2 regions of the Planococcus shenhongbingii genome follow, and region 2 is predicted to be linked to the other one. Evidence: predicted binding sites of a transcription regulator. Region 2 holds the regulator's gene; the other holds the start of a gene.

Region 1 (15,326 bases), 1.3 Mb from region 2:
TCGTATGTAGACCCGCTTTCAATCCATTTTTCAACGTAGACATTCCATTCCTTCTTTCTACTTATCCAAGTAATGCGGTGGATTTTTTAGTTTCACTCGGCGGTAAACAACGAAAACAACTGAAATGATGATGGCTATTACGGATACCAATTGGGCAGCTCGCAGTTCCCCAATCACATAGAGGCTGTCCGTCCGCATCCCTTCTATAAAGAAGCGGCCGACAGAATACCAGATGACGTAGAAAAAGAACATTTCGCCGCGCACCAGATTAACCCGGCGCAGCAGCAGCAAAATAATGATGCCGACAAAACTCCATAACGACTCATATAAAAACGTCGGGTGATAATAAGCTCCATCTATGTACATTTGATTGATGATCCAATCGGGAATGAATAGATTTTCCAAAAATGCACGGCTTACTTCCCCGCCATGCGCTTCCTGGTTGATAAAATTCCCCCAGCGGCCAATGGCCTGGCCGATTAAAATGCTGGGAGCAAGAATATCCGCCACTTTCAGGAATGACGTATTGCGGCGCTTGGTAAAAATATACGCCACAATTACTGAAGCGATAAGCGCTCCGTGAATGGCAATTCCGCCATTCCAAATGGCAATGATTTCTCCAGGATTGTCTTTATAATGATCCCATTGGAAAATCACATAATAAATGCGGGCCCCCACAATAGCCAGCGGCACCGCCCAAATCAGCAGATCCGTCAGGAAATCGGGATGAAGGCCCCGTTTGACCATTTCACGCTGGCCAACCAAAAATGCGATGATGATGCCGGTAGCAATAATGACGCCATACCAGCGGACATCGATTGGCCCGAGCGAGAAAGCGATCGGATCTATTGCAGCTAAAATCGAATACATGCCATGCACCTTCCCATTCCCTTAGTTTGTATCTTGAGCAATAACTTCATCCAGCCGTTTTGAAAACTCTTCTGCTGCATTGACGCCCATGCGTTTCAAGCGATAATTCATGGCAGCTACTTCTATGATAACGGCTAAGTTTCGCCCTGGGCGAACAGGAATTGTCAGCTTCGTTAAATCCGTATCGATGATCCGCATCTTCTCTTCTTCCAAGCCAAGGCGATCATACGTTTTGTCCTGATCCCATAATTCCAGATCAATGACCAGTGAAATGCGTTTGAATGTCCGGACAGCACTTGCACCAAATAATGTCATGATATCGATGATGCCAACCCCTCTGATTTCAAGCAGATGCTCTATCAGTTTCGGAGGATGGCCGACTAACGTATTCTCGCCTTCCTGATGAATTTCTACGCAGTCATCCGCAACGAGGCGATGCCCTTTTTTCACAAGCTCGAGCGCAGTTTCACTTTTCCCCACGCCGCTCTTGCCCGTAATCAAAACACCGACTCCATAAATATCAACCAACACTCCATGGACCGCAGTCGTAGGCGCCAGCTGGCTTTCTAAATAATTTGTCAGCAAACTGGAGAAACGGGTGGTCGGCATTTTCGTGCGGAATACTGGCACGTGCTTTAGGTTCGATGCATCCACTAGCTCCGGCGGTACTTCCATTTCATGGGCTACAATAATAGCCGGTGTGTCGTCGGTGCAGAGTTTCAACATCCGCTCTGTCCGCTCCCTTTCTTCCAACAGCGCAAAAAAAGACAGCTCCGTTTTGCCAAGCATTTGAATCCGGTTCGCTGGATAATGTGTGAAATATCCTGCCATCTCAAGTCCAGGCCGCGAAATATCACTGATTGGAATATGCCGTCCCAGTCCGTCCTCGCCGCTGATTAATTTCAGATCAAAAGTGTCCATTACCTGTTTTACTGTTACCTGTCCCATCTTTACCCTCATTCCTTTTACACTCAAAACGCAAAGAACTTTGTTTGAAGTTCTTTCAGCATTCTGACGGTTTGCTCCTATTTTAACACGGAAAACTTTAATTTGAAGATTTTCGTGTCTCCTTTCTGCAAGCTTCCATCTATATGGACAGTAAAGGAGGAATTTGACAATGAAAATAATGATAGATGCAGGCCATGGGCCTAATACTCCGGGCAAGCGCTCCCCCGACGGACGCCTCCGGGAATTCCACTTTAATGCGGCAGTCGCAGATGAAGTCAAGAAGCGGCTCATATTAGACGGCCATTCCGTCTTTTTCAGCCATCAACCCGATCAGGACGTTCCTCTCCATGAACGAACGGCGCTTGCTAACCGGTTAAAAGCAGATTTATTCGTCTCCATTCACGCAAACGCTTTTGGCTCTGTTTTTAATGACACCCAAGGAATTGAAACGTTCATCTATACCAAATCAAGTGCAGATAGTATAAAATTTGCCGGTTCGATTCAACAGGCATTGATTTTGTCAACGCACCGGAAAAATCGCAGCGTCAAAAAAGCCGATTTTGCTGTACTCCGTGATACCGGAATGCCGGCTGTTCTAATCGAATGCGGCTTTATGACAAACCGTGAAGAAACCGAATTATTAAAACTGGATGCTTACCGGAAACGCTGTGCCAGCGCTATCGCATTTGGCATCGGTTGTGCCATTTAACATCCGTGCCCCTTGAAAGCTGAATTTGCTTTCAAGGGGCTTTTTATTTTGCCGTGCTTTAACAGTCCGACTGGTTCATCTGACAATCAGCGGGGATAAAGCCTCCAGTTCTGCTACACTTATTGCATAGTGAACAAAATGAAGAGGTGGACTATGAACAAAACAATTGGCATTCTTGCACATGTTGATGCAGGAAAAACGACGTTTTCTGAACAATTGCTGTATCATGCCAAAAGCATTCGGCAGCGCGGGCGTGTTGACCATCAAGACGCTTTTCTCGATAGCCATGAAATTGAAAAAAACAGAGGCATCACCATTTTTGCGGATCAAGCGATGTTTTCCTACAACGATTCTACTTATTACTTGATCGACACACCGGGACATGTCGATTTCTCAGCAGAAATGGAACGCGCCATTCAGGTTTTGGATATTGCCATCATCATCGTCAGTGCCGTTGATGGCGTTGAAGGACATACGGAAACTGTTTGGCAGCTCCTGAAGAAATACCGGGTACCGACTTTCTTCTTTATCAATAAAACCGATCGGGAAGGCGCAGAGGTGAATCGGGTTTTAACAGAGATCCGCAGCAGCCTTACGCCGGATGTTTTTGATGTGACTGCTTCTTTTCATAACGGTGAAATGGACGATGAACTGATTGAGTTTCTGGCTGAACGCAATGAAACGCTTCTCGAATACTATCTAAATTCCGGGTATGATCCCGAGCTTTGGCTGCAAACTTTAAGGACCATGATCCGGAATCAGCAGTTTTTCGCTGCTGCCGGCGGTTCAGCATTGAAAGATACTGGAGTTATTGAGTTCTTCGATCAAATTGACCAACTGACGGCAACTGCGTATTCAGATGAAGAAGAATTTGCTGCTCAAGTGTATAAAATCCGCCATGAAGCGAACGGAAACCGCCTTACTTTTATCAAAGTGCTGAGTGGCTGTCTGCGGGTACGGGACGAAGTCGCTTATGGGGCTGCCGAAAACCGGCTTCAGGAAAAAGCGACTCAGCTCCGCACATACAACGGCCATAAATTCCAACCGGTAGAGCAAGCGAGAGCCGGCGAACTGGTCGCTGTTGCCGGACTTTCAGAAACTCGCATCGGAGACGGTTTGGGGAAATTGGCTGCGCGGGCATCTTTTGGCATGGTGCCGGCATTAAAATCAAAAGTATTAGTTGATCCTGCCGCCAATATCAAGGAAGTATTGAAAGGCTTTATGCTGCTCAATGCTGAAGATCCTTCACTGCGTGTAATATGGGATGAGCATTTCCAGGAGATCCATATCCATGTCATGGGCGTGATCCAGCTTGAAATCCTTGAGCAAATCGTCAAAGAGCGGTTCGGCTTTCAAGTTTCATTCGGAGATCCTGAAATTCTTTATAAGGAAACAATTGAGCAGCCAGTTATGGGCTACGGCCATTTTGAACCGCTCCGCCATTATGCAGAAGTCCATCTCAAGGTTGAACCGGCACCTCGCGGAAGCGGCATTACATTGGCCAACATTTGCCATGCCGATGCTTTATCTATCGGCAACCAGAACTTAGTGCTCCATCATTTAAATGAACGGGACCATCATGGTCTGCTCACCGGCTCAGCATTAACTGATGTCAAAATCACTTTATTGACCGGCCGTGGCCATAACCAGCATACTGCCGGCGGCGATTTCCGCGAAGCCGCTTACCGGGCACTTCGCCAAGGACTTGAAAAAGCCCATAACCGCTTGCTGGAACCTGTCTATCATTTCAAGATCAAAGTGGAAATGGACCATATGGGGAAAGTTTTATCTGATATCCAGCAATCCCATGGCAGTTTTAATGCCCCTGAATTATTAGACGGCAAAGCTTTTATCGAAGGGAGGGTGCCAGTTGTCACTTTTATGAACTACAGCACTGAATTCGCTTCTTTCACCCACGGAAAAGGGGCGCTTACGCTGCTGCCCGGCGGCTATGATTTTTGCCATAACGAAGAAGAAATTATCGCAAAACAAGGTTACAATAAAGATGCGGACCCGGAATACACATCAACCTCTATCTTTTGTGCCAAAGGACAAGGCTATAAAGTTCCTTGGGACGAAGCAGAAGCCGCTATGCACTGCCTTTAAAATTTATTGGAAAAGAGGAAATCCGTATGTATGAAGCAAAGATGAAAGAAACAGATTCAGATGTCATCCGATTCATCGAAGAGACGGTGGCAAATCCAAAGAAAAAACAAGATGCTTACCGGTTGCTTGAGATTTTTCAAGAAACCAGCGGATACCCGCCGAAAATGTGGGGGCCGAGCATCATCGGATTCGGGTCGTATCATTATGTTTACGCTTCCGGCCATTCAGGCGATGCACCGCTTGTTGGCTTTTCTCCACGGAAAGCGAAAATCAGTTTGTATATTGCATCTGGTGATCCGGACTATGAACAGCGGCTTGCTAAACTGGGCAAACATACCAGCGGAAAATCCTGCGTCTACATCAACAAACTTGAAGACATTGATACCGCAGTCTTAAAAGAATTGATTGTCCAATCCATGGATTTTACTCAAAAACTATATGCAGAATACAATTGAAAAAGCCAGAAAAGCGGTTATCTGCTTTTCTGGCTTTTGCTATTCTATTAATAAAGACTCGCAAATATCTTTTACTCCGGCCATCCCTAAAATCGCCATAAAACTTTTTTGGATGCCCAAATGGCCGTTTTTAGGATTGTGCCATTCTTCCAGTGTATGGGCCCCGCCAAAGTCACCGCCGAGCCCAATCGTAATCGAAGGAATCCCCAGGCTCATCGGATAATTTGAATCTGTACTGCTCGGTTCTCCCAGCCTCGGCTGCCCACCGATCGATTTGACGGCGGCACAGGCAATTTGGACAATTGGCGCTTCTGGCGATTGGCTGGCCGGTGCCCGGTTGCCGAACCGGGCCACTTCCACTTTTAAGCGGTCATCGCCCCAGCGGCGGTTTTCATCTTCAGCCGCTTTTTGGACAATTTCCAAAAAGCGGCTTTCCAGTGTTCCGAGTTCTTGTTCATCATTGGATCGCAAATCAACAGCCATGCTTGCTTCTTGGGCAATCGCGTTAACCGAAGTGCCTCCTGATACTTGGCCAACTGAAAACGTCGTTTTCGGCCGGGAAGGCGTCTCAAGATCCGCAATTGCTGCAATCGCCCGGCCAAGCGCATGCGTCGCACTTGGTGTCCCGAATGCCCCAAAGCTATGGCCGCCCGGACCTTTATATGTAATGGTATAGCGAAAACTTCCTGTTGCAAGGTAAGTGATATGGTTGAATCCTTCACCGTCTATCGATACAAAAGCATCAATGTCAGAACGCGCAGCAAAAAACGCTTTGACTCCTCGCAAGTCCCCGGCTCCCTCTTCGCCGACAGTTCCACCGAATAGGAGATCTCCGCTGGTTTTTATCCCTGCTTCCTTCATCGCCCGCACGACCGCCAGCAATTCTGCCAGTCCCCGTGTATCGTCGCCAATTCCCGGTGCGTAAAGAATGCCGTCTTTCTGGTGCACAGTTGTATCCGTGCCTTCCGGAAACACCGTATCCAGATGGGCTGAAACAAAAATCTTTGGTCCATCTCCACTTCCTCTGCGCATTCCAAAAACATTGCCTTCTGCATCCATTTGAACTTCTTCAAGTCCAAGCGCCTGCAGCCGGTGCATAAAGTTTTCAGCCCGCTGCTGTTCTTTAAAAGGCGGTGCTGGAATTTCCGTTAAGGCAATCTGGTCTGCAATGGTTTGATGGTGATCTTGCTCAATGAACGATAACCCCTTTTTTACCGCTTCATCTTCTTTCAACTGATCAAAAACTTCTGTTATCCGGGTTGAAATGGTCGTTTCTGCCACGTACTCTCCTCCTTATCATTTTTAGTTCTTGTTCAATTTTGAAGTTGCTACCTTATTTAAACAGTACCGCATATGTCATTAGAGCTCAAGAAATGGAAAAAAGCCGGCATGCTATATGCCGGCTTTTTCTATAATTTATTCTACTGTCAAATAACGCACAAGTACAGAACCGGTTTTGGTTTCTCCATAGACCAAAAGAGGCGCTGCCACAGCTTCTCCGCTTTCTTTTGAAAAACGGATGGACTTTTGCATAAATTGTCCTTGTTCATGGGTATGTTCAACATCTGAAAGCAAGACATCCATTTTGCCAAGGTTGGAAGAAACTTCCCCTCTTAAAGGCAAGTGGGAAGGAATATAAATTTCTACATTTCCTGCCAGTGTTTTCGCTTCCACTTTGCGGGCTTCTTTGCATCTCGATGTCACTACGACATTGCCATTCAACGATTTTGCTTCTGTTGTCTGGATGTCACCATCAATATAAATGCGGCCGTTCAAAGTTTCTGTCTCCATTACTTTCCCTTGGACATCCTGCACTTGGATTGCACCATTTGCTGTTTCTAGTTCAGCATCATCAAAATCGACATTTTTCAATTCGATTTTGCCGTTTGCAGTTTTCACTTTAATCAAAGCTGCATCGATGCGCTTCATTGAAAAACCACCGTTGAATAAACGGGCAGCAATGTGGGTATACTTTTTGGCTGGTACATACAGCACCACATTTACTTGCGTTGTTTTCATATCACTGATGATGCGGAGTTTCTGATCATCTGCAATGAAAACAAATTTATCAAGAAAATCTTCTTTTGCCTGCTCTTCCGATTCTGCCCGATAAGCTTTTACGCTGCACTCAGCACGGATTGTATCATCTTGCGACGGGAAGATTTCCAGCTGGCCATTCGCAATATCGGTGATGATATTGTTGACATCAATATTTTCCTGTTTAAAGGTATGGCTGAACTGTATCGCATCCCCGAATGGAGAATCGAATTCCATCGTTTTCAATTTCCCGACTGAACTTTGCATAAACTGCATCATGCGGTCGCTCAATTGGTTAAAGTCTTTGGAAAGGTTTTTCGAGAAATCTTTCGAGAAATCACGCGAAAAATCTTTAGAGAATTTTTTCACCATGTCTTCCGGACGGAACAAGCCCCGTCTGCCGCGCTTTTCCCGATAATCATTGCGGCCGTAATCACGCGAGGACTGTTCCCGTTCTCCACCGCCGTCTATTGCTCTCAATAGCTCTACTGCTTCTCTTGCCGTAATGGTGCCTTTTTCCACCATATCCAATATGCGTTCTTTTTCACTTTGCATGTATTGCGGCCTCCTCTTTGTCGGTTTGATGAAAAGCGGAAGCTAGACAAAAACCGAACTTGATAGTCTCTTAATTGATACGTTTCGAATCAAAAAAAGTTTCACTTCGCTACTTTTTTCTTGCGCGTTGCTTTTTTAACTAAGGTTTCCATACGGGCGCGATCACGTTCCAGAATCGGTCCCAGATATTTCCCGGTATAAGAATCCTGGGAGGCTGCTATATCTTCCGGTGTTCCGGTTGCAATAATTATCCCGCCTTTGTCTCCGCCTTCCGGCCCAAGATCGATAATATAATCAGCAGTTTTAATGACATCCAGATTATGCTCGATGGTCAAAACCGTATCGCCATTATCAACCAAACGCTGCAGCACAAGAAGCAAGCGTGAAATGTCATCCGCATGGAGACCAGTTGTCGGCTCATCCAATATATAGAAAGATTTGCCGTTGGAACGTTTATGAAGTTCAGAAGCGAGTTTCACCCGTTGCGCTTCTCCTCCCGACAAAGTAGTTGCCGGTTGCCCTAGCGTAACATAGCCTAAACCGACATCGACAATCGTTTTCAATTTACGATAAATTTTCGGATGGTTCTCAAAGAATTGTGTAGCTGTTTCAACGGTCATTTCCAATACATCGGCAATGCTCTTGTCTTTATACTTCACTTCCAGCGTTTCCCGATTGTAGCGTTTGCCATGGCAAACTTCGCATGGAACATAAACATCCGGCAGGAAATGCATTTCTATTTTTATAATACCATCTCCGCGGCAAGCTTCACAGCGTCCACCCTTAACGTTAAAACTGAAACGCCCTTTTTTATAGCCTCGCACTTTCGCTTCATTTGTTGAGGCGTAGACATCGCGGATATCGTCGAATACCCCGGTATAAGTGGCAGGATTGGACCGTGGCGTACGGCCGATTGGTGATTGGTCAATATCAATCACTTTTTCAAGTTCATCGATGCCTTCCAAGGACTCATGTTTGCCCGGTTTTGTTCGAGCCCGGTTCAATCTGCTCGCCAGTGATTTGTACAAGATCTCATTGACCAATGTACTTTTTCCTGATCCAGAGACACCCGTGACGGCAACGAATAAGCCCAGCGGAATATCAACATCCACTTTTTTTAAGTTATTTTCGTTTGCTCCACGAATGGATATCGCCCGGCCGTCGGATTCTCTGCGCTCTGCAGGCAGCGGAATAAATTTCGTTCCATTCAAATACTGGCCAGTCAATGATTTTTTATTCTTCATCACTTTTTCAGGTGTACCAGCGGCGATGATTTCGCCTCCGTGTACTCCTGCTCCAGGCCCGATATCAATCAAATAGTCTGCCGCGAGCATCGTATCTTCATCATGCTCTACGACGATTAATGTATTGCCAAGATCACGCATTTCTTTTAATGCGCCAATCAAGCGGTCATTATCTCTTTGGTGAAGGCCGATTGAAGGTTCATCCAAGATATAGAGCACTCCTGTCAGCCTTGAACCGATTTGCGTCGCAAGCCGGATGCGCTGGGCTTCTCCGCCCGACAACGTGCCGGATGCCCGATTCAAAGTCAAATAATCGAGGCCGACATTAATCAAGAAGCTAACCCGTTCACGGATTTCACGGACAATCGCACTGGCAATCTGCGCGTCTTTTTCCGATAAAACCAGGTTTGCAAAAAATTCGTCCGCTTCCACGATGGAAAACTCGGAAACTGCACCAATATGCAATTTATTCACTTTCACTGCGAGGGTTTCGGGTTTTAAGCGGTAGCCTTGGCAAGCCGGACATGGTTGCTCGCCCATGTATTTTTCCATTTGTTCCCTTGTCCAATCTGAAGATGTTTCACGGAAACGGCGGTCTACATTGGTTACGACACCCTCAAAATGAATATGGTTATCACGGATTTGCCCGTAATCATTTTCATAACGGAAACGGATTTTATCATGGCCGGAACCATACAGCAAAATCTGGACATGCTCTTCCGGCAATTCGCTGACTGGAACCGTCATATCAATCTTATAATGTTTGCAGACAGCTTTGAGCATTTGAGGATAATACTGTGAGCTCGTCGGCTTCCACGGAGCTATCGCGTCATTTTCCAACGATAAGTTCCAATCCGGAATAACCAGTTCCGGATCTACTTCCAGTTTATGTCCAATTCCGTCGCATTCTGCGCAAGCACCGAACGGTGAGTTGAACGAAAACATCCGCGGTTCCAGTTCGCCGATGGAAAATCCACAAATCGGACAAGCATGGTGTTCACTAAACAGCAATTCTTCCTGTTCCATGACATCTACCAGAACCCGGCCATCCGCAATTCGCAGCGCGGATTCCAGAGAATCGCTCAGCCGCGGCGCAATGCCTTCTTTCATGATGATCCGGTCGATGACCACTTCAATGGAGTGTTTTTTGTTTTTATCCAAATCGATATTGTCATCAAGATCTATTAAATCGCCATTGACACGGACGCGGACATAACCTTGCTTTTTGATGTCCTCCAGTAATTTGACATGCGTCCCTTTTCTGCCTGCCACTACCGGTGCTAAAATCTGCATTTTTGTCCGTTCAGGATACTCCAGCAAGCGGTCCACCATTTGCTCAATCGTCTGGGAAGAAATTTCAATACCATGATTGGGGCAGACCGGTTTACCGATACGCGCATACATCAGCCGCATATAATCATAAATTTCTGTTACCGTTGCTACAGTAGAACGGGGGTTTTTGCTCGTTGTTTTTTGATCGATCGATATTGCCGGCGATAATCCTTCAATCAAGTCGACATCCGGTTTGTCCATTTGCCCAAGAAATTGGCGGGCATAAGAAGACAGCGATTCGACGTACCGACGCTGTCCTTCTGCATAAATCGTATCAAATGCCAAAGAAGATTTGCCTGACCCGGAAAGACCTGTCATTACCACCAGCTGATCCCGTGGAATGACGACATCGATATTTTTCAAATTATGTGCACGCGCACCTTGTATACGTATTTCCTGGTTTTTCAAGTTTTATCACCCTTCCGCTTTCAATTCGAGCACAGTGTCTCGAAGTTCGGCTGCCCGTTCGAAATCGAGCGCTTTTGCCGCTTCTTTCATTTCTTTTTCCAGCAGCGTAATCAGTTTCATGCGGTCTTCTTTTTTGAGTTTTTTGCCTGCTGCCGCTTTTGAAACATATTCTTCTGTCTCTTCAGCTGCTGTAGTAGCCCGAATAACATCCCTGATTTTCTTTTGTATGGTAATCGGTGTAATGCCGTGTTTTTCATTGTATTCGGCCTGTATGGTACGCCGGCGAGTCGTTTCATCAATCGCTTTCCGCATTGAATCGGTCATTTTATCCGCATACATAATGACATGGCCATTGGAGTTTCGCGCAGCGCGCCCCATCGTCTGAATAAGTGAACGCTCTGAGCGCAAGAAGCCTTCTTTGTCTGCGTCGAGTATGGTCACCAAGGAGACTTCCGGAATATCGAGTCCTTCCCGAAGCAAGTTAATGCCGACAAGAACGTCATAAACACCCATCCGCAATTCCCGGATGATTTCAATCCGTTCTAACGTCTTAATCTCCGAATGCAGGTAATTGACTTTTATGCCTGCTTCTTTTAAATACGCCGTCAAATCTTCGGACATTTTTTTTGTCAATGTCGTTACAAGCACCCGTTCATTGCGCTCGGTGCGCTGCCGGATTTCATCCATCAAGTCATCAATCTGCCCTTCTATCGGACGCACTTCAATGGTCGGGTCCAATAGTCCTGTCGGCCGAATGATTTGTTCCACCATTTCCGGTGTATGTTCAAGCTCATAAGGGCCTGGCGTCGCTGATACGAAAACAGCCTGGTGGATATGCTTTTCGAATTCATCAAATGTCAGCGGCCGGTTGTCCATAGCCGAAGGCAAACGGAATCCGTGATCCACCAATACTTTTTTGCGTGCCTGGTCCCCATTGAACATGCCGCGGACTTGCGGCAAGGTTACATGGCTTTCATCCACTACCAGCAGGAAATCATCCGGAAAATAATCAATGAGCGTATAAGGCTGAGCACCTGGAGGCCGCAGCGTCAAATGGCGGGAGTAGTTTTCAATGCCTGAACAAAAGCCCATTTCGCGCATCATTTCCAAGTCATAGCGTGTGCGCTGTTCGAGGCGCTGGGCTTCGAGCAACTTATCTTCTGCCCGCATTTCCTTTAATCGCTCTTCCAGTTCCGCTTCGATGTTCTCAATGGCTTTGACCATTTTTTCTTCCCGCGTAACAAAGTGGGATGCCGGGAAAATGGCAACATGTTCCCGCTCGCCGATGATTTCACCCGTCAAAGCATCCACTTCACGGATCCGGTCAATTTCATCTCCAAAAAACTCAACACGCAAACAGCGTTCATCGCGGGATGCCGGAAAGATTTCCACTACATCTCCCCGTACCCGGAAAGTTCCACGGATAAAGTTGATGTCGTTGCGTTCATATTGAACGTCGACTAATTTTCGTAAAAGCTGATTGCGCTCGATTTCCATTCCTTTTCTAAGGGATACTACAAGTTCACGGTATTCCTTTGGCGAACCGAGGCCATATATGCACGATACCGAAGCTATGACGATGACATCATCCCGTTCGAACAGCGAACTTGTCGCCGAGTGCCGCAATTTATCGATTTCATCATTGATGCTGGCATCTTTTTCTATATAAGTATCGGATTGCGGCACATAGGCTTCCGGTTGATAGTAATCATAATAGCTAACGAAGTATTCAACCGCATTATCCGGAAAAAATTCCTTGAATTCACTGTAAAGCTGTCCTGCTAAGGTTTTGTTATGGGCCATGACCAATGTAGGTTTTTTCACTTGCTGAATCACATTTGACATGGTGTAGGTCTTCCCAGTGCCTGTTGCTCCAAGCAAAGTCTGGCAGCGCTTGCCGTTTATGATTCCTTGAGTCAACTCCGCAATTGCTTGAGGCTGATCACCTGCAGGTTCATAAGGGGCCTGGAGTTTGAATTCCTGTTTCATAATTGATGTCCTCCTGTTTGTTTCACTCTCTCTATTTTATCATATGCCCTAAAATTCCCCTAACAAAAAGCGAACGTATGTTTTTTTGCTTGTCTTTTTTTAGACAAAATAAAAAAACCGCTCACTGAGGAGCGGTTTTTTCGTTATTCTTCATCGCATTTTAAAGCCTGCAATTGGGCTGAATAGTTGGCGAATGCTTCACGGTCATTAGTGTCCAGGGCTTGGTCGATAAGCGTCATGAGCTGTTCTTCTTGCTGAGAGCGGTGTACATGCTTCAAAAACAAATCCAAATAGATATCATTGAGCAGTTTTTCCGCTTCTGTAATTTTCTTTGTTTGAGCCATCGCTTTCATGAAGTCAGCATAAGAATAATAGTTTTCCATTCTTCATCACCCCGAATGCTTTTCATTAGTATACATTAAAAGTCTATCAATAATCAAATGTTTTTTGAAAATTCTAATGAAATAGAAAAGATTTTATTTTTAGACTAAGCCATTGCTAATCTTCCATTTGTTGTTACAATATTTATGTATAGTAAATTTAGGGGGTATAAGTTAATGGGCAATAAGAATCATAATCCCTCTTCATATACGGTGTGCAGCAATACATATGCACTTTTGCCGTATATAGACGGACATCGAACGTGGACACGTGTAATTGAAGATCGAAGTGAATTCATTGTGGAAGAATCGGTTTATAAAATTGTAAGTTCTTCTTGTACTTTCTACAGAGGATCGATGGAAAGCGCCACTCTTTATTCTCAAAAAGCAGTTCGCGTCAAACATAAGCCCCCCATTATCATCGGTGAGTATTACGGCAATCCGCTTCTGTTCTTTCCTACTCACTCTCCGAAAAACAAAGAATCGGTTTGGTTCAACTTTGATGCTGTCGAGCTAGTCGAAAGCGATGATACAGGAAAAGGCAGCATAATTTCCTTAAGCAATGGTGTAGCTGTCCCACTTGATGTGTCTCCTGTCGCGTTAAGAAACCAGCATTCTTTTGCAGGTTCTCTGCGCAGGTTTTTTAAAAATGCCCAGCAAGTCCATCAGCATCAAATGGTATATTTGACGAAACGCAGATATCCCCCCAGAAGACAACATCCTCTTGATTGAGTTTTCCGATTGAAATAACAAAGAGACAGACTGAAACTGCTGCAGCCTTTTAAGCATCACGCTCTTGTATGTATAGCTCTGCCTCTTTGTAATCTGCCCACTGCCAAGACCTCCATTATAAAAACACCTTAAATTTCCTGGTAAGACATCGCTAAATAAACACGCAGCAATTCCTCTACCCGGTTGCGCAAACGCACATTCAAATAGCGCCGGTGGTCTTCATACCCCCCATGGTAAAATACGTATTCGGTGAATGTATCATCTCCAGTGCCTTTTATCATCTTCATATGGTGCTTGCGCATATGGATTTTTGTTTCCTGCAGTTCTTTATGAACCTGCTTGATGGCGCCATCCACTAATTCAATATACGGCCTCTTTAGTTTAAAAGATCCTTTTTCGAATAACATACGGTCACGTTCCAAGATGATTAAAACCATCGGCAAATAAATGGCTTTTTCAAAATGGGCAATTTCCTCTTGTGAGATCAACGGCATTTTTACACCTCCTCAAAAGGGAACGTTTGTTCTCTTTATTAATTCTACTCCGAATTCAGTAAATTGCAAGACTTGAAAGCAAAAAAATCTGTGCCGCTCTTGGCACAGATTTTTTTATCTTATCATTATCTATTATTTAATCGACCGGTAAACCCATAGTGAACCGACAAAGAAAATGGATGAAACCCACATAAAAGCTTCATGTGAAAACCAGACAGCCATCGATATGCCTGTAAACGATAGAATCGTGAAAATCCCGGCGAACATCCGGCTCTGTAAATCCCGCTGATGCTCCCGCTGCCGCCCATCCCGGTTTTCCAAGTAATGGCGCATCCGTTCCGGCTCTTCAAGATAATTGATGATTTTTTGCGGAAGAACGCGGAGCGGGCCTGTTGCATTGATTGCCCAGCGCAGCACGTCTTCTTTGCCAATAATCCGCTTGCCTTCTTTTTGAGAAGCCGCCCATTCCAATATGCGGGGCCGGGCGAGCGCCAATAAATCAATAGCGGGATCCAGAACATGGAGAACACCTATAAAAATTGATGTAGCCCGGCCAAAAAATGCAAATTCAGCAGGCAGCTGGACAGGCTGCGTCCGGACAATATCCTGTATATCGCGGAGCAAGCGCTCTACAACAAAACTGTCCATCTGCATCAATTCATTAGACTGATACGCTGCAACCAGCCGCGCAATGGTGTCTGCTAAAAGATCCCGATCCGCATTCGGCAACAGGAAACGCAATTCTTCAAGGGCATCCAGCACTTGATCGTAATTTTGGAAAACGATGCCTTCAGCTATCCGCAGCACTGCTTGGGCGTCCGACTTGGAAATAGTTCCGGTCATGCCGAAATCTATCAGCACAATAGTGCCGTCCGGTTTCAACAAAATATTGCCGCCATGCGGATCGGCATGAAATTGGCCGCCATTAAGGACCTGTTCCAAAAATAAAATAAACAGCCGTTCTGCGATGGCATGGCGATCAAGATTATGTTTCTCAATAAAAGCGAGGTCGGTTATGCGCGCGCCTTCGATCCACTCCATTACCAGTACGCGGCGCGTTGAGAGAT
Region 2 (15,326 bases):
CGATGTCATAAAGCCATCTTCTAATTTTCTCACGCACATCCCCTTCTTCCTCTCTTTATAAATAATTTGGAAGTTTAATCATGTGTTTTCGGGTCCAAAGTAAAAAAGAAAGGAGCATTTCATTTAGATAACTGCATCCTTCCTTAATCCAGCCTTATTTCTTACTTATTGCTGCAGTTGGTATTCATCAGTTTGGTTTACTTTACTCAATATATTCCATGCGCGTTCCAGCCGGCTTCGCAGCAAGCTCCAGCAATTGATTGATCACTTTTTTCCGTGTCTCGAAATCAAACGGTTCCCCGCATGGACGGCCCAGTTTGAACGGAACATGCAATGTCCGCGGGACTCCAACTTTTTCAGTGACCTCAGGCAATAACGTAATCATTGCAGTTGCCACTCCTGACGCTTCTAAAGCCCGGGCATACAGCCCGAGTACATTATGGCAAGTGCCTCAGCCAGGCACCAGCAAAGCCACATCAATGTCTTTGTTTTTGAACAGCTCCACTACTTTCGGAATCGATTCCTTTTCGACCTGCTCGGTCTCCATGATGCCGCCATACAATCCGATATGGATGTCTGATACAGAACCGATAACTCCGGACTGTTCCAGCTCTTTCAGCTGTTGGATCGGAAAAACGATCGTTGTATCTTTTTTAGCGAATTTCGTATCGTAATACATATGGGTTACCGTCAGCTCTTCTTCCTGGGCCTTTCCAGGGACGATCCGGATGGTGTGATCTTGAATATCAAGATCAAACGGAATGTCTGTTTTCAAATGGACACCGGCAGTCGATAACAAAGCGACTTTGCATTCAGCCAGCGGTTTAGTCAAGTTCGCTTCTGGAACACCTGGCTGTTTACTGACATGCTTTAATGTGTAATTGTTATAAGCTTTCGGGAAGTTTTCCAAAAATGCCACAGCCACTTTTGATTTGATTTTTGTACGGCTTTTCATTTTCCATAGCTCCTCCATTCGTTAATTTCTTTGGCATTGCCTACATCCCTTTGTTTAATCTCCAAAGCTTTGAGTGACTGATTCTTTTAGTTGTTTAGTGTATTCGACTGTTTAGTAAATAACCCTTTTATTTACCGGCCAGGATATAGTTTGTTAACGAAAATTTCAGATTTTAATTTTAAAGAAAGGATTTGATTTTTGTTCTGAAATTAATGTTGTTCAACTATTTTTAGGTCTTGCCCAGCCGGCTTTTTCCATAGCACCGGACATATCTAGCTCAGGATAAAGAGTTTGTGCCAATTGAAAAACTTCTATAATCAGCCGCTCCAACTCTTTGACGCTTTCCTTCGGTTCTCCAAGCAAGACTGAAGCAAAGCGTTCCGAACTGTTTTCCGGCTTTATCTCCATGTTGTCCAGCGAAGCTTTCTGCCATTTAAATGCCGGGTGATGAACATATCGCTGATTGAGCGCAAATAGAATGCCCATCAGTTTAACTTCAACGGCCACGATAATTTGGTAGAGCATCAGCCAGTCTTCCCGGGCAAGGAGCGCTTCACGGTTCTGCCAGCGCGTCCCGAGCTCTCTATTCTCTTTGACCATCGCCTCGCCAAGCTTTACAGGATACAACTTTATTTTTCCCTTCAGCTCGAATAGCGCCTTCTCGCCTCCAAGCGGAATGCCATCATCGATGGATGCTAGTAAGACTTGTTTCTCAAGATCTGTATCATATTTTAAAGTTATGCTTTCAACATACTGAAAGGCAGTACTCACCAGGAAATTGCTGATTTCCAGTTTAACGTTCTGGACCGTATAAGTTTCCGACCATTCTTCGTCTTCAAAAGGATGAAAATCAAGTATGTTGCCGCCTAGCTTTTCAATCGGTTCTTTTCTGTCTTCATCAGTTGGGCTTTCCCTCCAAAAAATAAACAATTCAATATCCGAAAATTCATCAGATAAATTTCGCGCGACAGATCCCCCCAGCATGACGGACTCGATTTTAGGATTGTGCATGTATACGTCTGCTATTTCTTTTGCCAGTTCTTTCAATTCCATTTGATTTTCTCCTTTGAGTGGACGGCCATTTAATAAGCCTTTGCCCAAATGACCAGCTGTTCTGCTTTTTCGCCGCAGCAAACACAGGTATCTGTTATGAGTTCCTGGTCGAATGGAATGCAGCGTGATGTCGCTTGGGTTTCTTCTTTTATTTGGTCTTCGCAGGACTCTTTTCCGCACCACATCGCTTTGACAAAGCCACCTTCTGCTAACAGCGTATCTTTAAACTCTTCCATAGTTGCAGCTGTATTGGTTTTGGTTAAACGGTGCTGCAGCGCTTTATCATATAAATTCTTTTGTATCTCCTGAAGAAGACGCGGGATTTCGGTTTCTAGGTTCTGTTGTTCAACCGCTATCTTCTCTCCTGTGTCTCTTCTGACAAGGACCACTTTGTTTTCTTCGATATCTTTGGGTCCGATTTCCAGGCGGATCGGGATGCCTTTCATTTCAGATTCGTTGAACTTCCAGCCCGGCTTTTTATCACTGGCGTCGATCCCGACCCGCATTTTGGATTTCAAGGCATGCTGCAGGGCATATGCCGCATCGAGCACACCTTCTTTGTGCTGGGCGATTGGCACGATGAGCACTTGTGTCGGCGCCACTTCAGGCGGCAGGACCAGCCCTTTGTCATCGCCATGCACCATGATCATCGCGCCAATGATGCGCGTAGTGAAGCCCCAGGACGTCTGGTGGACTGTCTGAAGTTTGCCTTCCCGGTCCAAAAATTCAATGCCGAATGCTTTCGCGAAGCCCGTGCCCAAATTATGTGAAGTCCCGGACTGCAGCGCTTTGCCGTCATGCATTAAACTTTCAATCGTATAGGTATATTCTGCACCGGCGAATTTTTCTTTTTCTGTTTTCTGGCCTTTTATCACTGGAATTGCCAGCACTCGCTCACAAATGTCTGCATAGACATCCAGCATTTTCACTGTTTCTTCATGGGCATCCTGTTCCGTTTCATGGCATGTGTGGCCTTCCTGCCATAAAAACTCAAGAGTCCGCAAAAACGGCCGGGTGGTTTTTTCCCAGCGCACGACATTTGCCCACTGGTTGTAAAGCTTTGGCAAGTCCCGGTAGGAATGGATGATGTTCTTATAATGCTCGGCAAACAGCACTTCAGAAGTCGGCCGGATACATAATCGTTCCGCCAGTTCTTCATTGCCGCCGTGTGTCACCCAGGCCACTTCCGGGGCAAAACCTTCGATATGATCTTTTTCTTTTTGCAGCAGGCTTTCCGGAATCAATAATGGCATATAGACATTATCGTGCCCGGTCTCTTTAATCTCCGCATCCAACGCATTTTTGATGTTCTCCCAAATTGCGTAGCCATATGGACGGATAATCATCGATCCCCGCACACTCGAATAATCGACCAGTTCCGCTTTTAATACCACATCCGTATACCATTGTGCAAAATCCACATCCATATTCGTAATCTGCTCTACCCTATTTTTCGCCATATCCATTCCCCTTTTCAAATGATTTATTGAAAATAAAACAAAAAAGCCCCGCTAAAAATAAGGGACCCAGAAGGCGGTACCACCCTAATTTAAAGCAAAGCTTTACTCTCGAACATGATAACGGTGTGCACCGCTGCATTTTTCAATACAGATATGAAAGGCAGGTTCGATAATTTTCTTTGGGTCCCTCTCAGCCATCGGCACCTTCTCTGAAAAAGAAACTTCTATCTACTGGTCCTTAAAATTTCTGATTCTGCTATTTTATATTTTAATCAGATTAATTGAAATAGAATATTTAGTCAATAAGAATTAGTATAGTATTAAGTAACGGGTTGAACCGAGAAATGAGAGGTGAAAATGATGAAAGCGATACTTTTTGATTTTGATGGCACATTAGCCAATACACTGCCGGTTTGCGATATGGCTTTTCAGCACGTTTTCCGGAAGTATGACCAGCGGGAACTTTCTTCGGCTGAAGTCCGGGCGATGTTCGGTCCTTCAGAAACCGGGATCATCTACCAAAACCTGAAGCACCGCAACAAAGAAGAAGCGATTGAACAATATTATGACCAATACTTGGAACATCATGCTGACATGATTGAACAGAATAGGGATATCCATAGTTTGTTGATGCATTTAAAAGAAAAAGGGCTGAAATTGGGGATTGTCACCGGAAAAGCAAAAAGAAGTCTCGATATTTCGTTGAAAGCCCTTGGATGGGAACATCTTTTTGATGCCATGATCACCGGAGATGACGTGGTGAACCCTAAGCCGGATCCGGAAGGGGTGCTAAAAATTCTGCCATTATTAGGCGCCAGAGCTGATGAAGCCATCTTTATCGGGGACAGTGATGCGGATATATTAGCCGGAACTGCAGCAAATGTCGTAACGATAGGTGTCCAGTGGCTCCCAGACTATCAAACCTTGGAATTCGCCGCGGCTCCTTCGTTTCTTTTTAAGACAGTCCATGATTTTAGAGAAGCGATGGAAGGGGGATTTAAATGAGCACGAAATGGCTCCATTGGGCACAAAGAATCCAATCACTGTCCCAAGCAGGATTGGCATTTTCAAAAAACGTCTATGATTTGGAGCGTTTTGAAGAACTTCGGGAAATCAGTGTGGAAATTATCAACGAGCACACCAACTTGGAAATGCAGAAAATCAAGGACTTGTTTGCAAATGATGCCGGCTACCAAACCCCTAAACTGGATATTCGCGGAGCCGTATTCAAAGACGGAAAAATTCTGATGGTGCATGAAAACATCGACAACCGCTGGTCTTTGCCTGGCGGATTCTGTGATATCGGCCTTTCCCCTGCCGAAAACATTGTCAAGGAAATCAAAGAGGAATCCGGATTTGATGCGGTACCGGTTAAGCTTCTGGCGGTGCTTGACATGAACAAGCATCCGCACTCGCCTCAGCCTTATCATTATTATAAGATTTTTATACAATGTGACATTATCGGCGGAAATGCTGAGAATGGGGTGGAAACGAAAGGCGTGGATTTTTATAAAGAAACTAATCTGCCCAAGCTTTCAGAAAGCAGAAATACCAAGTCCCAAATCGAAATGCTGTTTGAGTTCCTTAACGATCCAAATAAAGAGACCGTCTTTGATTAGAAATAAATTCTTGATAAGCTACAAATAACCCTCTTCATCTTTCCTTTTCAGGTTTGATGAAGAGGGTTATTGAAACTCATAAAATCATTTTGTAACATTGCTTCTTTTTAAAACTTATTCCCTTTATCGCCGTGCCGCTCCAGCAGTTCCGCAAACGACAAGTTCTTTTCCTTCTGTTGTCGTTCAAACACTTTTTGTGCTTCTTTTTCTTCTTCGCGCTGCTGTTCTTCTTTCAGCAGCTCTTTTTTCGTGGCCTGCAGTTTTGCCAGAATATCTTCAGGCAATATGCTGGCTGTTTCTTCTTTTTTCTTTGGTGAGTTTTTCTTTGAAGTATTTTTCTTAGCCATACCGTGTCTCTCCTTATGGGCGTTTTACAATTGTCGCTACACCTTGGCCTCCGCCGATGCACAATGTGGCAAGTCCTGTCTTCGCGTCACGTTTCTGCATTTCATGAAGAAGGGAAACGAATACGCGCGCACCGCTGGCACCAATCGGATGGCCGAGGGCAATTGCTCCGCCGTTAACATTCAAAATATCATGGTTGAAATGGAGTTCTTTGTCGACTGCAATAGATTGGGCAGCAAATGCTTCGTTTGCTTCAATCAATTCAATATCTTCAAGAGATAAATCTGCCTTTTTCAAGGCATTTTTTACCGCTTGGACAGGACCGATTCCCATCACTGCCGGATCAACTGCAGCGCTGCCGTTCGCCGCGATTGTCGCAAGCGGCGTAAGCCCCAGTTCATCCGCTTTCGCTTTTGACATGACCACAACTGCTGCTGCTCCGTCATTGATGCCCGATGCATTGCCAGCTGTTACGCTGCCGTCTTTTTTGAATGCTGGGCGTAATTTGCTTAACTTTTCAGCAGTGGAATCGCGTTTCACGTATTCATCTGTCTTGAAAATAACCGGCTCGCCTTTACGCTGTGGAATTTCCACTGGCACGATTTCATCTTCAAATTTCCCGCCATCAATTGCCGCTGCTGCACGCGCTTGTGAACGGGCTGAAAATTCATCTTGTTCTTCCCGTGTAATTTCGTAGCGGTCACATAGATTTTCAGCAGTAATGCCCATGTGATAATCATTGAATGCACACATTAAACCGTCAACCAGCATGCTGTCGACCACTTTTTGGTCGCCCATGCGGAATCCGCTGCGTGCATTTTGCATCAAATACGGAGCCTGGCTCATATTTTCCATACCGCCGGCAACCACGATTTCTGCATCTCCGGCATAAATCGCCTGATACGCCAAATGCACGGCTTTTAATCCCGAACCGCAGACTTTATTGATCGACATCGCTGGAACGGTTTCCGGAAGCCCAGCCTGCATTGACGCTTGGCGTGCCGGGTTTTGGCCGAGCCCTGCCTGAAGAACATTGCCCATGATCACTTCTGATACTTGGTCAGGTGTGATTCCGGCTTTTTCAACCGCTTCTTTGATAACGATTGCCCCTAATTTGGTAGCCGGCACGTCTTTTAACGCACCTTGAAACGAACCGATTGCTGTACGAACTGCACTGACAATAACGACTTCTTGTGACACAATGATTTCCCCCTTATTTGGTTGTTTACCGTTTGCTCTTTTCTCCCTGCACTGGCTAAAATGGAATCAGGAGGGATACTATGTTCATTTTACCAAATAATGCAACGATTATCGAGGTAGGGCCACGGGACGGACTTCAAAATGAAGGAAAAGTTGTTTCAACTGAGCATAAGCTGCAATTTATCGAGAGATTGCAAAAAGCAGGCATTCAGGAAATGGAATTGACATCATTCGTATCACCGAAATGGGTTCCCCAAATGGCTGATGCCAAAGACATTATGGCCAATGTAGAAAAAATCGGCCGGCAGTTCGTCTTGACGCCGAACGAAAAAGGCATCAATGCCGCACTGGAATCCGGAGCTCAAGCTGTCGCGGTATTCGTCGGGGTGTCGAATACGTTCAACAAGAAAAATATCAATAAAACGACGGATGAAAGCATGGAAGCATTAAAACCGCTTATTTTAAAATTAAAGCAGGATGGCGTTTTTGTCCGTGCCTGCATTTCAACAGCCTTCTATTGCCCATTCGAAGGTGCCATTAAACCGGAAGATACATTGGCTTTATGCCATCAATTTGTTGACTGGGGCGTGGATGAATTAAGTGTTGCCGATACCATAGGCATGGCAACGCCAGCTGAAAGCTACGAATTGTTCCAGCAATTAAAAGAAGCATTTCCGGATGTGCTGCTGACTGCCCATTTCCACGATACACGAAAAATGGCGCTGGCGAATATTTTTGCTGCTTTGCAGGCCGGTGTCGACCGCTTTGATTCATCTGCCGGCGGACTTGGAGGCTGCCCGTTTGCTCCCGGTGCTACAGGAAACGTAGCCACAGAAGATGTGGTCAATATGCTGAACCGCATGGGCATTGAGACAGGCATCAATCTGGATTTATTATGCGAGGCTGTCCAGTCAATTGAACCGCATGTGACAAATCCGGTTCAAACCGGGATGTACCGGCTTTATCAAAACCAGGCATAGGAAAGGTAGTCTGCCATGAAGAAACGACTGCTGCAGGTTTCGGCCATTGTTTCAACTGGTTTAACCTTAACAGCCGCTGTCATTGGCTTTGTCATTAGCAATCGCTTGATGTATATGAAGAAAAAAGACGAAAATCTCATTTTAGAGCGTGAAACTTCTGCCAAGCGCTATGATGAAGTGTGGTACGCCCAAGTGAAAAAAAGCGAAAGATGGATCCAGTCTGAAAACGGTTATCCCATCAAAGCCATTTTCCTGGAACCGCATGACACGAAACGATACGTTGTCATTTGCCATGGCGTCACAGAAACCAAAGTAAACTCATTTAAATACGCCCGCATGTTCGAACGGCTTGGATTTAATTCGGTCGTCTACGATCATCGCAGGCACGGAGAGAGCGGCGGGAAAACCACCAGTTTCGGCCATTACGAAAAACTCGATTTAAAAGCTGTAGTAGAAGCATTAAGACTGCACGTGGGACCTGATTTATTTTTCGGCATCCACGGCGAGTCGATGGGCGGGGCTACTACGCTTTTATACGCAGGCATGGAAGACACGGCAGCATTTTACGTCATTGACTGTGCTTATTCCGATATCTCCAAACAAATCCTGCATGTCATGAAGACCACCCAGCCAATTCGTTCATCACTGGCATTAAAGCTTGCAGCTGTCTTTATGAAATTGCGCGATGGCTATTCCATTTCAACTGTTTCGCCGATAGAAGCGGTGGCTCACATCAAAAACCCGGTCCTTTTCATCCACAGTTTGGAGGATGAATTCGTCCTGCCGGAAATGTCACAGGAAATGTTTGATATAAAGCCCGACCCAAAAGCGATCAATTTTTTTGCTGAAGGAGCGCATGCCCAGTCTTATAATAAATACCCGGAAGAATACGAAAAAACCGTTGCAGAATTTTTAGACGCAAACGGCTTGATGACTTCAGAAATGTAAAAAGCACTCCATGAGAGTGCTTTTTTGCTTCGACTTATTTCTTTTTTTTTAAAACCAGCTTTAGCCCTGCTTCTCCTTCTGCTCCGATGAAAAACTCAACCATCGGGCCTGTTCTCGCTACACCTCTAACATGCAACTCTATTGTATCCAAAGTATAGTCCGACAACCCTTTCACCATTTCATTGATCTGCTCCATCGACACGGGCAAAACTTTGCCGACGCCTTCCATTTGCGTAGTGAAACTTTCTTTTTCCTTCGTTTCTTCTTTTTCAATCACTGGCATGTAGAAAACGAACTCTTCTTGTTCAGGCATACTATTCCCCTCCCGTTTTTAGTTGTTTTCTTTTCATATCCCTGTTTTGCTGCTATTTGAAACGCAGGGAGAAAAAGCGCATCTCTATTGAATACTTTATAATGCGCCATACTTGAAAACCGCTATCTAGATATAAGACAACACTTTTCAAGTTATCTCAAATGTTCTTTTAATGTACGAATAATTTCATCTATGGTTGATTTCTCATTTTCTCCCAGTTGCTTAAATTTAAAAGCAATAGATTCCGATAAAGGATTAATAGATGGTCCTTTGTTTTTATCACACCGAAATGTTATGATTTTTTCTAAATCATTTTTTAAAGCGTCTGTTAGATTGCTTCTTTTAAACCGAAAACTAACAGTGTGAGGCTCTTTTTTTGAAAAATCAGCACTTCCTTCATACTGAATGGCACCAAGATAACGTTCTCTCAACAAGAAAGATTTTTCGTTTTTGAAAAATTGAAGCGTTTCTTTGGCATTTTCATTATGAATCCACAAACCGACAGCAGACAATCGACTTCGGATATATTCATACAAACCAGCCAATTCAAAATTTTTTTCAATAGAATTAGTCATGTACTCTCCTCCTTGCAATTTTTTACTGTATTAAATACCATTTTAATTGAAAAGTCAGAAAATTAACAGGACCTAAAGGAAGAGATTTTTTGTGATAGAATTAAATGAGACTAGCTTTACTTTGAACCAACAGCTAAGCCACTTAAAAGTGTTTTATTACTGAATTAATAAAAAAAATTGTGGGTAATAAAACACTATAATTTTATTGTAAGCTAGTTGCTTTTGAAGAGCCTTCGGTTATTTATGAATGTATTTATTCTAAATGTATCTAAATATACAAATTAAAATATATTTAACTGCTTCATTTCCTGTCACTTGTTAATCATAGTCTATGAGTAAAGTTCTTTGATTCACAGTGACACATATATTACTTCAATACATCTTCTAATTCCATAGAAAAAACCACCTCTCTGCTTTAGTTTCAACAGAGAAAGTGGTCTTGTAGTGGCAAAATGAAGGATAAACCAATGATGAATGAAAAACTTACGAAAATTCACCCTAGACGCTCTGAATAGAGATATTCCCATAAATAAAGCTTCCTTCACTTTAACATTAATCAAAAATTAAACTGTCACCCTTGATACTACTTAGTTTAATAAATTATTTTTTAGCCGGTTTATTAGAAGCTTTATTCATTTGAGCCATCATTTGGTTGATTTTTTTCTGAGACGGTTTTTGTCCCATTTGCATCATCATAATGCGCAGCATTTCTTCATTAATCGGTGGATTGTCTTTCAAATACTTCATCATATATTGACGAGCGATGAAAAAGCCAAGCGCAACACCTGCGATCAACGCCACGATAACGATTACGATCCAGATCCAAGTAGCCATTCATGTTACCTCCTTCGTGTTGCATAAATAAGTAGTGCACCACAATGGATTATACTATAAAATCGTGCACATGACCATAAGATCAAAATAATAAAAGCGGAAGCATCTTACAGCTTCCGCTTTTATGTCATTTTATTGTTCGTTAATTAAATTCTTGACTTTAGCCACAACATTTTCCGGTGTGAAGCCGAATTCTTTCATGATGCGCTCGCCTGGTGCACTGGCGCCAAAGCGGTCAATAGAAAGGATATCGCCTTCATCGCCTGTGTAGCGTTCCCAGCCAAATGAAGTGCCCATTTCAATTGCCAACCGTTTTTTGACTGTTTTCGGAATAACCGACTGTTTGTATTCTTTGTCTTGTTTTTCGAAACGATCCCAAGACGGCATCGATACAACAGAAACGGAAATTCCTTCGTCAGCCAATTGTTTTTGAGCTGCTACTGCAAGGCTCACTTCAGAACCGGTTGCCAATAGCAAAGCTTGCGGGTTTTCGGCAGGCGAAACCACATAAGCACCTTTTTCAACTCCGCTTGCTGCCAAGTCATTCGTGTGCTCTAGTACAGGCAGGTCTTGGCGCGAAAGAACCAATAAAGTTGGAGCCGTTTTCGCAGTCAAAGCCAATCTCCAAGCCGCTTTTGTTTCATTTGCATCCGCAGGGCGGACAACGCTCAAATTCGGCATAGCGCGCAGCGAAGCCAAATGCTCAACTGGTTCGTGAGTTGGTCCATCTTCTCCTACCGCTACACTGTCATGAGTGAATACAAAAGTTACAGGAAGGCCCATCAATGCTGCCAAACGGATTGCCGGGCGTACATAGTCACTGAATACGAAGAATGTGCCGCCGAACACATGCAGGCCGCCGTGAAGCGCCATACCGTTTAAGGCAGTTCCCATTGCGAATTCGCGTACCCCAAACCAGATATTGCGCCCGGTTGGATTTTCAGCGTCAAAGTCGCCTCCGCCTTTGATGTTTGTTTTGTTTGATCCGGCAAGGTCCGCACTGCCTCCAAAGAATGAAGGAACAGCTTTCGCGATAGCATTGACCATATCGCCTGAAGAAGCGCGGGTAGCTTGCTTTTTGCCAACTTCATAAGTCGGGAAATCAGCATCGAAGTTCTCTGGAAGTTCTCCTTTGATTGCTTTTTGAAGCTGTGCAGCCAGTTCAGGATGCTGCGCTTCGTACTCAGCATACAACTCGTTCCATGCCGCTTCAGCGTTGCCGCCCAGTTCTTCAGTTGCTTGTTTGAACGTTTCGTATACTTCTTCCGGCACGTGGAAATCCTGGTCGAAGGTCCACTCGTAGTATTCTTTTACCAGTTTCATTTCGGCTTCGCCAAGTGGTGCACCGTGCGCATCCGCTTTACCGGATTTGTTTGGAGCTCCGTATCCGATGACGGTTTTCACTTCGATGATTGTCGGTTTGTCAGATGACTGTTTCGCTTGCGCGATTTTCTCAGACAAATCGTCCATTTCGTTACCGTCTTCAACACGCAGATAGTTCCAGCCATAAGACTCAAAGCGTTTCTTAATGTCTTCGGAGAAGCTCATGTGAAGATCGCCATCTAATGAGATGTCATTGCTGTCATAAAGGACGACCAATTTATTTAATTTCAAATGGCCAGCCAGTGAAATCGCTTCGCCGGCAACGCCTTCCATCAAGTCACCGTCTCCGCATAAAGCGAATGTATGATGATCAACAATATTCAAGTTTTCTTTATTGTATGTAGCCGCTAAATGGCGTTCTGCCATAGCCATTCCTACTGCCATCCCAATTCCTTGGCCGAGTGGTCCTGTAGTCGCTTCAACGCCTTCTGTATGGCCGTATTCAGGGTGTCCGGGAGTTTTCGAATCCCATTGGCGGAAGTTTTTGATTTCATCCAATGTAAGTCCATATCCGCTCAAATGAAGCAAGCTGTATAAAAGCATTGAACCGTGTCCAGCTGATAATACGAAACGGTCACGGTTGAACCATTTAGGATTTTTAGGGTTATGGTGCATATGTTTCGTCCATAATGTGTAAGCCATAGGAGCTGCTCCCATTGGCAATCCAGGATGCCCGGAATTAGCTTTCTCGATAGCATCAATGGAAAGTGTGCGAATCGTAGTCACTGCAAGTTGATCTGCATGGTTTGACATAAAAAAACATCCTCTCTAGAACAAAATTTCATCCCTTTCTAGTGTAGTCAACAATAGAAAAGAATACAACGAAAAAGAGAACAAGTATTAATTTAAATACTTGTTCTCCCGGATATTCTTAATTTTTTCTGGCGTTACATCGTCGCCATTCGGATCGATCACTTTTACGTTTTCAATGGTTCCGCGCATCGTTTTCCGGAATGTCTGCAAGTATTCTTGACGCAATAAAGATTGTTCTTTCGCTTCTTCTATCGACAGTCCTGCTCTTTTGGATTTACGCGATAATTCATTAATTCGATTTAATTTATCGGGTGATAACATCAAATCCCACCTTTCTACTTACATATCGTACAAAAGAAGATGGGTTTCTGCAATATATTAGCCCTGTTTCATCTGTTCAAATTCTTTATAGCGGCGATGGACAGTCGCTTTGCTCGCCTGGTAGCCGAATCCCTGCAATGTAACTGCAATCTCATGGAATGTCAGTCCGTTTTCTTTCAGGCTGACGATTTGGTCGATTGGCAAATCAAGGCGCTCCCGTCCTTCCGGATTGCCTTTCCCTTTCAAATTCTTTTCGGGTTTATAGCCGTTTTCAACTGCACGTTTCATGCCTCGTTTAATTTTGGCGTTATGTATTTTCCGCTGGTATTCTTCGACGATCGCTAAAATTTCCAGCACCATATCATCCATATCATTCAAGGCAATCGGTCCTTGGTCAGATAAAGTGTAGACTTCAACGCCGTATTTTTTCATGACATGCAAAAGGGCGATGCGGGCATGCCCTCGTCCAAGACGGGTTTCGTCCTGGATAAAAACAGCAGCTATTTTTTCGGTCTTTATGCAGTTCAGCATTTCCAGTAAGCCTTCACGGTCCATTTCATAGCCGCTATGCTGATCGGAAAATATTTGATCGACGATATATCCTTGTTCAAATGCAAATTTCAGCAGCTCTTCTTCTTGTCTTTCGAGCGAAGTTTCCTGTGTATCTTTCGTGGTGCTGACCCGGCAATAAATTAACGCAGTTTTTTTCATTCTGCGTCACCTGCCAGCTTGATGGTTTCATCAGGGGTGTATTTGAGTTGGTCGCTGGGAATCTTAAGTGATTGGCCTGCAACGATTTTAGCAGTGGTTAATCCGTTTTCCTTCATAATTTCATCGATCCATTGCTGATGAGGGGTGTCTCCACTGAATGCTTCCGCTAAAGTCCATAAAGTATCGCCTTTTTCAATTTGGACATGGCTCATTTGTGTTTTTTCATTGTTATGGGTGATTACCGAAAAAATTGAAAATACAAGTATAAGGGTAAATAATGCTGTAAAATAAGAGTTTTTTTGAATGATTGTCATATGAACCGCCTCCTAAGAATGTGTGTTCGGAATATATGTTCTTATATTAATGCGAACAGGTGTTTTTGTCAACAAAGAAATTCGAACCTATGTTTGCATTTCATATCCCAAGTTGGTATACTATGGGTAGAAAAACATACTGAATAACTAAAAAGAGGTGAAACTGTTGAAAAAGGTATCGAAACGCCAAGAAGATATTTTGACATTCATAAAAGATGAAGTTCGTGCTAAAGGTTATCCGCCTTCTGTTCGTGAAATCGGAGAAGCAGTTGGCCTGGCCTCCAGTTCGACTGTCCACGGCCATCTGGCCCGTTTGGAAAGCAAAGGATTGATCCGCCGTGACCCAACTAAACCAAGAGCAATTGAAATTATAAGCACCGAAGATGCGTTAATTGAAAGAAACCCGGTGTTGCATGTTCCGTTGATCGGTAAAGTTACTGCAGGGTTGCCGATTACCGCCATTGAAAATGTAGAAGAATACTTTCCGCTTCCTCAATCCTACGGTACCGAAGATGACCATATTTTCATGCTTGAAATTATGGGTGAAAGTATGATTGAAGCCGGTATTTTGAACGGGGATTACGTGGTAGTCAGACAGCAGCAGACAGCTAACAATGGAGATATTGTGGTTGCCATGACCGCTGATGACGAAGCAACAGTGAAACGTTTTTTCAAAGAAGATAATTATTTCCGCTTGCAGCCTGAGAATTCCTCGATGAATCCGATTATCGTCGATCAAGTCTCTATTTTAGGCAAAGTGGTTGGCGTTTACCGCCAAATCCTCTAATTAAAACGCTGAGAATTTTTTCTCAGCGTTTTTTCTATGAATGAACCTCTCTTTCCACTTTTATTTTTCACAGGAAAACGCAAGCATAATAGGAATTCTTTTGCGCCTCTGATACTCTTCCTCATTCCTGAAATTTTCCCGTTTCGGTTCGCCTTCACGCAGCGATACCACATTAAAGCCCGCCTCGATGAGAGAGCTAAAATATTGCTCAGTGGTCCGGTGATGCTTTACGACGATTTTATCAATCCACGGCTCTTTTCGTTCGCCTGCGTTAAAATAATCATCCACAATCCAATTCCCTTTTCGTTCGCCTTCTTTTTTGCTGACAAAAGAAGAAGTTGTCAGTGGGTGCTGCACGCTAAAGACAAACTTGCCATCTTCTTTCAAGGATTGATGCACTTTTATAAACAGCTCTTTTATATCGGCAACATAATGAATGGCAAAGCGGGAAGTCACAAAATCAAATTCATTCGGAGAAAACGCATACGTTTCCATCGTTTCCTGGAGAATGCTGCTATTGGTGCCTTTCAGGTTATTTTTCGCCATTGTTGCCATCTGCGCAGAACCTTCTACACCCATATAACTCTTTGCTCCAGCCGTATGCAGCTCTTTCCCAAAGCTGCCGTCTCCGCATCCCAGATCCAGTATGCTTTTCCCTTCTACCTCTCCCAGCAGTTCCATGATCACCGGTTTTTCAATCGCATTATTCGGGCTTTCTTCCCGGCTTCTCCTTTGTAGATACTGATTTAGAAAATCTTTCTGATCATACGCACTA

The links. Region 2 encodes LexA, which represses DNA repair genes until DNA is damaged. Its sites were predicted from a motif close to CGAACATATGTTCG; they were not measured.
Region 1: uvrB (excinuclease ABC subunit UvrB) is a predicted target of LexA. The motif match lies at 12,724-12,737, and genes of this name have one in related genera.

What each region holds. Positions count from the first base shown of each region.
Region 1 covers NZ_CP129235.1:1,203,527-1,218,852, reverse strand. The annotation lists gene QWY16_RS06010 (nucleoside recognition domain-containing protein) at 1-43, opposite strand, end outside; gene lgt (prolipoprotein diacylglyceryl transferase) at 58-870, opposite strand; gene hprK (HPr(Ser) kinase/phosphatase) at 892-1,818, opposite strand; gene QWY16_RS05995 (N-acetylmuramoyl-L-alanine amidase family protein) at 1,988-2,527, shown strand; gene QWY16_RS05990 (GTP-binding protein) at 2,681-4,633, shown strand; gene QWY16_RS05985 (DUF1801 domain-containing protein) at 4,660-5,088, shown strand; gene QWY16_RS05980 (M20/M25/M40 family metallo-hydrolase) at 5,128-6,369, opposite strand; gene QWY16_RS05975 (DUF4097 family beta strand repeat-containing protein) at 6,505-7,680, opposite strand; gene uvrA (excinuclease ABC subunit UvrA) at 7,782-10,664, opposite strand; gene uvrB (excinuclease ABC subunit UvrB) at 10,671-12,653, opposite strand; gene QWY16_RS05960 (IDEAL domain-containing protein) at 12,797-13,036, opposite strand; gene QWY16_RS05955 (competence protein ComK) at 13,211-13,765, shown strand; gene QWY16_RS05950 (YhjD family protein) at 13,894-14,259, opposite strand; gene QWY16_RS05945 (ABC1 kinase family protein) at 14,392-15,326, opposite strand, start outside.
Region 2 covers NZ_CP129235.1:2,494,861-2,510,186, forward strand. The annotation lists gene QWY16_RS12360 (hypothetical protein) at 1-37, opposite strand, end outside; gene QWY16_RS12365 (hypothetical protein) at 203-385, opposite strand; gene QWY16_RS12370 (glycine/sarcosine/betaine reductase selenoprotein B family protein) at 452-955, opposite strand; gene QWY16_RS12375 (DUF4037 domain-containing protein) at 1,175-2,008, opposite strand; gene proS (proline--tRNA ligase) at 2,038-3,468, opposite strand; T-box leader at 3,526-3,716, opposite strand; gene QWY16_RS12385 (HAD family hydrolase) at 3,826-4,473, shown strand; gene QWY16_RS12390 (NUDIX hydrolase) at 4,470-5,087, shown strand; gene QWY16_RS12395 (DUF3886 domain-containing protein) at 5,195-5,434, opposite strand; gene QWY16_RS12400 (acetyl-CoA C-acetyltransferase) at 5,448-6,635, opposite strand; gene QWY16_RS12405 (hydroxymethylglutaryl-CoA lyase) at 6,713-7,612, shown strand; gene QWY16_RS12410 (alpha/beta hydrolase) at 7,628-8,560, shown strand; gene QWY16_RS12415 (hypothetical protein) at 8,595-8,873, opposite strand; gene QWY16_RS12420 (hypothetical protein) at 9,026-9,448, opposite strand; gene QWY16_RS12425 (YneF family protein) at 10,049-10,282, opposite strand; gene tkt (transketolase) at 10,415-12,418, opposite strand; gene QWY16_RS12435 (DUF896 domain-containing protein) at 12,506-12,739, opposite strand; gene QWY16_RS12440 (YneB family resolvase-like protein) at 12,797-13,450, opposite strand; gene yneA (cell division suppressor protein YneA) at 13,447-13,764, opposite strand; gene lexA (transcriptional repressor LexA) at 13,931-14,551, shown strand; gene QWY16_RS12455 (class I SAM-dependent DNA methyltransferase) at 14,612-15,326, opposite strand, start outside.